One region of the Shewanella sp. SNU WT4 genome, then DNA from elsewhere that is predicted to be linked to it. Evidence: riboswitches for the same ligand, from Rfam matches in the RefSeq annotation. Region 1 holds a riboswitch; each other region holds the start of a gene.

Region 1 (3,320 bases):
CTTATGAAAGTCCTCAATGCGCCATCTAGTGGTATAAATATCAATCACATGAAGTTGCTGCGCCAACGTGTCAATCGGCTCACTGGTCAGTAGCATCCAAGATAGTCCATCTTCACCTTGGGGAGGATTGAGCTCTTGTGCGTACACCACATTAATCGCATGCTGCTGATGATTATGTTTGATGTTAACCGCACTGGCTTTGAGGGTGAGTTTGGCTGTTCGCGAGGGACGATTCTTGCTTTTCCCACTGGCTTCCTTTATGCCTTTTTGTGGGATGGCGATGGTGTATCCGCCGGTAACGGGATGACTATCCATGTGCTCAAACAGCTTAGCCTCGTATTCTACTAGGTTTCTTGCATGTTTTGCCCGCACCACAAACCGTTCACTATGTGATTGTTTATCCGATAAATAATGCATGATATCCGCTTCTCTATCACACACTGAGATCACTCGCGACATGTGAGCCTGCAAGCGTTGCCGCGTAAAATAGGATGCATCGGCCCATTTACCGCTCTCTTTTTCATCGGCCTCGTTGGGATTATCAGGTCGACACCACCAATCTTGGTGGATCAAGCCCAAGGTCCGAGAAGTATGGCTATCCAGTAGCAAGACAGAATGAACCCACCAACCACGAGACTTATCGGTAGGTTTGCCTAATTTCCCTAATTCAGACGCCACACTGTGCTTATAACTCAGGGCTGTCGTGTCTTCGAGAGCAAGTATTTCATTTATATTTTCAATCGCTTGGGCAGTGCGAGCAAAACCGGCGGCTCTGATCATAGATGGGCTAACATTATCATTGCGGATCAATCGATAGGCTCCTTCGAGTTTGGCATCTTCACCATTACAAGATCTGGCAACCGATTTACCGCTGCCAACCGCCATGTGTTCAGCGACGACGGTTAACCTTGCCGCTCGTCGTTTATCACCTAGCTCAGCATGATGAAAGTGATCATATGCCCATTTGTTCGGGTTAAAAATTGACATTAAAAATGATGAAGTGAGTGAATTTGCATGATCTGATCATCGCCAGTCAAGAAAGTTCCATGTTTTGCTAATAATTTGTGTAGAAGAGACAGCATATCGACCTCTTAATTTATTGACCATACTGTCTCAAAATTAAGTGTCCGATGGAATTAGACCAGAACAAGGATTACCAACCGGCGTGGGGTGGATCAATTTAAAATGGCGTTTTAATTCCAAGTTAAGATATAATTAAATTAATGGCAAACCAGTAGAAATACTGAGACGCAAAGCTTCCGGTCTAAGGGGATTACCTAAGATAGCGGAGTTGCAGAATAATTAAATAGCAAATATTTGTTTAGATTTAGATTTAGATTTATACTTCGTGTCTTTATTTTCGGACTTTTGCTTGACTAGATATTTGTAATCGCTTTGTTTGCCTTATTGACAGTTTTTAAACTCATTAAGGAATATCAATGAAAATAAAACCATTAACTCTTGCTATTAGCAGTTTGCTGATGAGCATGTCGGCGAGTACAATTGCTAATACCAGTTCTCCTTCCAGTCAGTTGCTAATGCAGCAGATGCAAGATCAAGTCCAAGCGCGTATAAATGAGGTAAAAGCTCTGGCTGCCGATCCGACTAATATCGAAATTGTTGATGGCAAAAAACGCCTTAAATACGGTGAATACCGCTATGAAATACAGCCTAATGGTAATCCCATGTTCTTTCCGTTCATCGCTGGAGATGAATATGCCGATAATTCTGCCGCTGCCATGTTTGATTTTGTCAAAGCTCCATGGAGGCTGATTAATGAGTGGGATGGGGTATTTATTTTCCATGACCAATTTGGCTACACGCCACTCGATGACAATAAGAAATGTAACATTCGCTATCTTGCTGCGACCCATTCAAATCAATTAATTTTTACTGAAAATGAAGACTGTTTGCCTATTGATAAAAGAACGATAGATGCCTTAGGATTTATTGATGAATTACCAGTAGAAAATCATTTGGTAGGTAATTTTGCTGCTCAGGTTCGCTTCATTCAAAATCAAACCTCAGAACCGACGAGCAATGCCGATAAATCACAGCAAAAGTTAGTAACACATCGTGAAGCATTGCTTGTTCTGACCCCTGAAAAAGACAGCCTCGATGAGAAGACGGTTGTGATGCGGGTATATAAAGAGGGGATGTTGGTTGAAAAACGTGTTTTGACTAATCCAACTCAGTTGATGAAAACCGACCGGGTAGGTCAGGATGATCGTCCTGATATTCAATTTTCTAAGCGCTCTTATTCAAGCGTTTTACCCTGGCACTGGGTTGAGCAAGGGCTGAGTTTTACTTTTATGACCTATGATGGTCGCGAAGGGGAACTATCAGCAGATTCAATAGAGTTTGGTGCGCCAATCCATGTTGATATGCCAATGATCCGTATTGGCATGTTAACAGAACCCCCTGCGTCGAAACCACTGGAAACGCATGTTGGTAATTATGGAGCTGAACTATTCCAACGTTTTCCTTTTTCAACCCTGACAATCAGTCAGTATTTACCCGTGCAACTCGACAAAGTTGTTACCGCACGCGGTGAGGTCGAAGAAGAATACAGTTACTATGAACATCCAGATGTTTACTCAGGTGATCTACGTGAAGAGATCACTAAATCATTAATCCAAACTGGGATCAATAATGCTAACTATGGTATTACCAGTACCGCTGGCACGCAACAATGGCATCCGGCAAATTATCCTTCTGTCGTGATCGGGCATTCTATTGGTCGCTATATGAATAAGGATGGTGCTATTGAAAATATCACTCACGGTTTATCGGGTGGCAACGGCATGGCATTATTGGTTGATTCAATTGGCAATGAAGTTACGCATGAAATTGGTCATGCGTTCAGTTTGTGGCATTGGCCTGGTGGTCCAGATGTCTATTACCATAGTACCAAAAGTGGCTGGGGCTATGATGCTTATCGGGGGCGCATGACCGATAACGTTGTGTGGTATGACAATGGATCGGGTGAAAGAAATTTTGCTAATATTGTTGGCTTTGGAAAAGACCCAATGGCGGGAGGAGATTCTGACTCACGCGTAAATCATTATCCTTTGTTCACCGGCTACACCTCTAAAGTGATGCAAGATTATTTAACAGGTTATGACTTTTTGGATATGGATAGCCCAAGTGGATACGTCAGTTGGGATGCTGAGCAGCAAACGCTATCTCCAGTGTCAACTACGACCAAGCTAAAGCCTGTGCTACAGGGTGTGGATGTTATGACAATGGTGGGTTACTACGATCCACAAAATAGTAACACGAGTCACATTTATCCGCCAATGTATGGAAGTTCGGGGCAA
Region 2 (3,320 bases), 1.3 Mb from region 1:
ATTTTGGGTGACAGGAAACCCGCATAAGGCTTCAAATTCACTATTGGCCGTATAACCACCAAATACCGGCGCTAGCACTGTGCTATTGGCTGTGGCTTGCCATAAATCGCGAAACCTTGGGTCAAACGGGTCTTGATTAAAGCCCACGTTGCCAAGCGCCATAGGATCCCAAAAGGATTCCAGCAATAACACATAAACATTGCGCTTATCGCTAATGCTGGCGGCGGGAGCTAAGGCTTGCGCTGGGAAAATACTGGTTTTAGCGGCTAACACTTGCTCTTGTGTTACTTTCGTTTGACCCCGCGCAATCACGCGACTGCCTTCTACCGTCAAATGCAGCAACAAGCCGCGATCTTTATAGTTACCCGGTTGATCCCACACCCTATCGCCCACATGGACATCAAACCATGCTTGTAAGCTACTGGATTGATTAACATAAAAAAATCCAGCCCCAACCAATAACGCCAGTAGCAACCAAGTGCGCTGCCGCTGCCAAGCAATCGCGACCATCAAGCCGCCAAATGGGATCAGTAGCGCCGCCCATAAGGCCCAGTAACGCCAATCATTAAATAACTGAAACATATTGCCGACGATACTAAAGTCATCAGGCATGATGGGGCTGCCTAAGATCATGAGCTTGAGCGCATTACTGACCTGCAGCACTAAGGTAAAGCTGGTGTACACTATGACCCAAGCTAAAAAATTGCGGCACAATACAAATAATAGCGCCGCGAATACCAGCTGAATAATGGCATCTTTAACCCAAACCCCAGGCCAAACCCCGACATCAAAACTGCTCGCAAGCCCCACTTGAATCAGGCTATACAAGGCCAGTGTATATAGCACCATATATAACCATGGTCGCCATAACGCTAAGCGCTTCTGTAAACGTGTTTTCGGGAAAACTATCCTTGATTGCTGCATATTGCCCTACATCCGAAACTAGCCAAGCTAGGTAACATATTGTGCAATATCATACTCATTTTGAAAGAATTTAATAGCTTAAGTCATTAATCATTCCATAACTTATACCGACTTATTGCAACCTGGCCTATCTCGGTTTTTGCGCCTATGGTTAAACCATCATCTTAACTTGCGCCATTTCTGCTATTTTAGAGGTTAGCGCGCCCAAGATGAATCAGCAAGACCAGCAATGCCATCAAAATCAATTAGTTAAGCAGATGCTTACATTGGCACTGGATTAATTAATCCATATATTGGTCGCCAGCAAAAATTGCTGACACATTGAAAAAGGCAAACCAGTTGAAAGGCTGGGACGCAAAACCACCGGTCTAAGGGGCATTTGTACCTATGATAGCGGCGATGCCATTGGTATCAGACTTGTCGCCTTATGCAGCAAGTCTAGTAATGCGTGTTGCCTTATTGAATTTCTACGCTCAATAAGGAAGATATATGTTTAAAACTCGTTTTTCCCCTCTCGCCTTAGTGATAGCTAGTGCATTGGTGCCGTTAGCGGCGCAGGCCGAAGTCACTATGCAGCAAGCTGCCGAACAAACGTTTAGCGTCATTAAAGCCATGAAACAGCGCGGTGAAGCTAATGATGGCGTGATTGTTGATGGTAACAAACGCTTTATTGTCTATAACGACTATCGTTTTGAACTGCATGATGATAATTACCCTAAATTTCCTTTCCCTTATGGCGGCGAAGAAGCCCTAGCCCCTTATTATGCCGCGTTCCCATTTTTAAATGATAAATGGGACATAGTGATGAATAATAACTACGGTTTTTATTTCATTCATGATGATTTTGGCAGCATGAGTAGCGACACTCAGGGTTGTTTTGTCGAATATTTTCCAGAACCCAGTTTCAGCGAAGATAAGATAATGCGCTTTGAAAAGACTGAGTGTATCAGCGCGCCTATGATTACTGACTTTGCCCTGTCTGGCATATTTGATATTGGTGCCACTGCCACTTGGCAAGGCCATGTGGAAGGTAATCACTATCAGCTGAGTTTAAGTTCACCGTCAACTAAAACGCAAATGTTTAACGCCACCGCCCCTGAGTTCTACCTAGGTAATCTGTCACCAAACACTGATTATCAATTAGCCCTGGAAGCTTGTAATACCACAGGGTGTGTAGCCGTAGAACCGATTACACTCACCACCAAAACCAGTCAAGCGGGTTTTCATGATGGTATTCGCCACTTAAATCACCTTGATGGTGAAATTGCCGCCCATGTGTCCTTGATGCAAAGTCACAGCTTAACCGCCCCCTTTGGCAATGATGAGTTAAATGCGCCGGATGTCGTGATCAACCGTGCTGCCATGCTGCTAGTGACGCCAGAGCTTAACGACATTAACCAGTTATGGGTTGAGGTGTATTTTGAAGGCGAGCTTATCGCGCGCGAAATCATGCAGTCGCCCGCCAATCAGCCCAAAACTGACCAATACGCCGTTGACGGTCGGCCAATGGTCATTTTTGACCATGATGTCTGGAGCTTGCCGCTTCAATGGAATTGGATGACCCCAGGCTTATCCCTTAAGTTTATCGATAATCATGGCCGCAGTTCAGAATTGGCGCAGCACAGTATTACCTTTGGCGGCGCGCCTGAGTTAGTCATCCAAAACATCGACATGGGCATGTTAACTAAGCCACGTGGCCGCAATACCATGGCTAACAATACTGCTGAACATGCCAGTGATTATTTTCAAAAAATCCCAGTATCTAAATTAGTGATGGGCCAATATGCCCCTGCCCATTTTGAAACTGTCACTATGCCTAATGGCAAAGTGTACACTGAACGCAGTGACACTGATGGTGGCTGGCATAGCGGTGATATGCGCGAAGCCATTGGTAAAGCGTTAATTTCAACGGGTATTAATAATGCTAACGTCGGCATTACTACCTCAGGGGGGTATTCACAGGCCTACAATCGCCGTTTTAACCAACTGACAGCGCACACTAATGTCGGCGTTTACACCCATCCAGACAATGGCTCAAACAAAACCGTAGTGCATGGCGGTAGCGGTGGTGGTGGCATTTTAACCTTGGAAGCAACCACAGGTAATGAATGGTCTCATGAAGTGGGACATAACTTTGGCAGAAGCCACTATCCGAGCATGGCCTCAGTGCATGATATGCAAAGCGGTTGGGGCTGGGATCAGGTATTTAACCGCTTTATCGGCAATATCGATTGGCGCGGTGCGCCAGCGATATCAAGTGCGGGCGGCGAAACCTCATTACCATATTTAGAGACATTCCGCTTTTTGCATGACGCCCAAGCCGGTGGTGAAAAGCAAAAAATTGGTTTAGTCAGTAACTTTACCCTTGAACACCCAACTCAAGCACGCCGCACGCA
Region 3 (3,320 bases), 1.7 Mb from region 1:
CTGACTGCTGGCCGTACTCATTATCCCAACCATAAGTCATGTCGGTAGCGGCTTTGCCTAACGTCATAGTGCCACCGCTTTGATGCAGCAACTGATTGCTGGGCGCTAGAGCCATGCTCTCGCAAGCATGCCAGTTGCTTGAGGGCGTCACTAAATGCAGCGGCAGCTGGCGGATAATGACAGACGATGTTTCAAGATGAATTCTTTCATGCTCTATGCCCATTAATATGAGCCAAGCCGGCGATTGCGCCGTAATAGGTAAGCTCAGCGCTAGGTTATCTATGACTTGATTGACACAAGCGCTCACTTCATCGCGATAGCGCCGCACTTGACAGACGCTTGGCCAGGCATAGTGCTGACTGTTGACATCATCCCAGCTCATTTCATCCACGCCTATGGCAAACATAGACTCAAATTCAGGGTTGATACGCTCATCAATGAGGCGAGCCAGTTTAAGTTTGTTGATATAAAAAGTGGCGGTATGGCCAAAATAAAAAATCAACGGATGACGTAACGGTTCAGCCTTAAGAAAATAGGCGTCATCGGTATTGATAAGGTCGAATAACTGCTGATATTGCTGCCAAGTATGGTTGAAATAGCGCTTAATCTCGGCGCGTTTACTTTCAACATCGGTACCATCAAGAGAAACACTTTGATTGAGTGAGGTCACGAGCAATCCTTAATCTGCGTATCCGTGTGATTGAATATACACCATAGGTGATAATGATTGATGGCGATAATGTTTACGTTTATAACATCTTAATAAACATTATCAGTTGTGGGATGGCGACTCAATCTGCTTCAGTGGATTGAGTGTTTTAAAGCCTAAATTTATTTCAATATTCAAGCATGGTTAGCGCTTAAGCGTTAGTCGGCCTAAACCAGTAGATAGTGGCGATTAGTTGTTGTTTTAGCATGAAGTTAGCGAGCGAAAGGTTCGGTAGATGTGGGTTATTTGCTTTTATAAGTAAATGATTTGAGTGCGAATTATGCTATTAATCATATTTAAGCATGGTTTTAAGCTTATTTTAAGATTAAAGGTGACAATCATAACTACTTAGAGCCAAGCTTGTTGCGGCTCAAGTTATTGTAAAGGCTGATTCATCTTGTCATGAAGCTGCTTGCGATAAAGGCAAAATGCGTGAAAGCGCATGACGCAAAACCTCCGGTCTAAGTGGTGAAACCATAAGATAGCGGGGCTTCCACAGGTAGTGTTCGAGTGCAAAAACTCGCGTTACCTGTTTCTATTTGAAACGGGAAATAATGATGATAAAGAAATTAACACTGAGTGCGTTAGTCTTGGCTCTGACTGGGCTAGCTCAGCCGCTACAGGCGCAAATGGTAAACCCTGAAGCCGGTGTCGTCGTAGGCTACTGGCATAACTGGTGTGATGGCAGCGGTTACAAAGGTGGCGTAGCGCCATGCGTTAAACTAAGCGACGTTAACCCTATGTATAACGTCGTCGACATCTCTTTTATGAAGGTCTATGACACAGCTGAAGGTCGTATTCCTACCTTTCGTTTAGACCCGCAAGTGGGTTTATCAGAAGCAGAATTTATTGCTGAAATTGCCGAATTAAACCGTCAAGGCCGCGCCGTATTATTAGCCTTAGGTGGCGCCGATGCCCATATCGAATTAAAAATCGGTGATGAACAAGCCTTTGCTGATGAACTGATTCGTCTTACCGATATCTACGGTTTTGATGGTTTAGATATAGATTTAGAGCAAGCCGCGGTGACTGCTGCTGATAACCAGACGGTTATCCCAGCGGCGTTAATCATGGTGAAAGAGCACTACCGCGCTCAAGGTAAAAACTTCTTAATTACCATGGCTCCAGAATTCCCATACCTGACAACGGGTGGCAAATACGTTCCTTATTTAGAGCGTTTAGAAGGCTACTACGACTGGATCAACCCGCAGTTTTATAACCAAGGTGGCGATGGTATCTGGATTGATGGGGTAGGTTGGGTTGCTCAAAACAACGATGAACTCAAGCAAGAGTTTATCTACTACATTGCGGATTCATTAATTAACGGCAGTCGCAGTTTTTATAAGATCCCTCACGACAAGTTAGTGTTTGGTATCCCAACCAGCAACGATGCCGCGGCCACTGGCTATGTTAAAAATCCACAGCATTTATACAGCGCTTTTGAAGCCTTGAAAAACCAAGGTCAGCCGCTGCGTGGTGTTATGACTTGGTCTGTTAACTGGGATATGGGGCGTGATGCGGCTGGTAATGAATACAATGAGTCCTTCATTAAGGCTTATGGCCCATTTGTACACAGCCAAGTGCCGCCAGTACCAGAAGCGGGTAAGCCAGTATTCACAGGCTTAGGTCATGCGCGCGTGCTGCATGCCACAACATTTGATCCTATGGCAGGCGTGACTGCTATGGATACCGAAAATGGTGATTTAACCTCGCGCATTGTGATTGAAGGCCAAGTTGATACCAACACCTTAGGTGAATATGTACTGACTTATCGCGTCAGTGATAATGATGACAACGAAACTGTTGATGCCCGCAAAATTGAAGTTTATAGCGTGAAGCCTGTCTTTAGTGGATTAGATAATCGCGTCGTGCCATTAGGCGCCGCATTTGATCCCTTAGCTGATGTGACGGCATTTGATGCGGAAGATGGTGATCTTACTGCTCAAATTCAGGTTTCTGGCAAAGTGGATGTGAATACTGTCGGCCGCTACAGCTTAACTTACTCAGTGACAGACAATGCTGGTCAACAAGTGACAGCCTCGCGTCAAGTGCGCGTGACTGATGACTCGCTGGTGTGTGGTAATGCCTGGCAGGCGGATAAAGTCTATTTAGCTGATGAAGTGGTTAGCCATCAGGGTAAGAGCTGGAGCGCTGGCTGGTGGACCCAAGGTGATGAGCCTGGTAGCACAGGTGAGTGGGGCGTGTGGCGCGTTGCTGGCGATAGCGATTGTGACGGCGGTGTATCGCCTGAACTGCCAAAGTTAAGCGTTTCACTTAGCGGTATCGCTGCTGAGTATCACATCAAAGATGGCGCCGTGGATTTAGCGGTGACTGTTAAAACTAACCGCAGCGCTATGGTTACTATGAAAGTGACCGATACTGGCGGAATGATAGTTAACGGTGGCGATTTCGCCGCGCAAATTGCAGCAGAGCAAACGGTAAATCTGTCTTTAGCACAAGTTATTGCTGGTGAGTATCGCCTGCAATTGGCGGCAACTGATACTGATGGTAACGAGTCTAAGCAAGCCTTTACGCTGATGCTGAAAGAAAGCGAGCCTTTGCCACCGGGTGATTATCCAGCTTATGTGGCTGGTACCCAGTATGCCGCTGG

Evidence for each region. A riboswitch is a leader RNA that binds a small molecule or an ion and turns the genes downstream of it on or off. The one in region 1 is predicted to bind cyclic di-GMP.
Region 2: it holds a riboswitch for cyclic di-GMP, as region 1 does, so the genes downstream of both, FJQ87_RS07915 (M66 family metalloprotease) here and FJQ87_RS13845 (M66 family metalloprotease) in region 1, are expected to answer to the same signal.
Region 3: it holds a riboswitch for cyclic di-GMP, as region 1 does, so the genes downstream of both, FJQ87_RS03050 (immunoglobulin-like domain-containing protein) here and FJQ87_RS13845 (M66 family metalloprotease) in region 1, are expected to answer to the same signal.

Annotation. Positions count from the first base shown of each region.
Region 1 covers NZ_CP041151.1:3,084,028-3,087,347, reverse strand. Annotated here, with positions in the region: gene FJQ87_RS13850 (IS4 family transposase) at 1-987, opposite strand, end outside; cyclic di-GMP riboswitch class I at 1,216-1,299, shown strand; gene FJQ87_RS13845 (M66 family metalloprotease) at 1,440-3,320, shown strand, end outside.
Region 2 covers NZ_CP041151.1:1,760,273-1,763,592, reverse strand. Annotated here, with positions in the region: gene FJQ87_RS07920 (LTA synthase family protein) at 1-924, opposite strand, end outside; cyclic di-GMP riboswitch class I at 1,244-1,331, shown strand; gene FJQ87_RS07915 (M66 family metalloprotease) at 1,414-3,320, shown strand, end outside.
Region 3 covers NZ_CP041151.1:675,539-678,858, forward strand. Annotated here, with positions in the region: gene ovoA (5-histidylcysteine sulfoxide synthase) at 1-670, opposite strand, end outside; cyclic di-GMP riboswitch class I at 1,122-1,207, shown strand; gene FJQ87_RS03050 (immunoglobulin-like domain-containing protein) at 1,264-3,320, shown strand, end outside.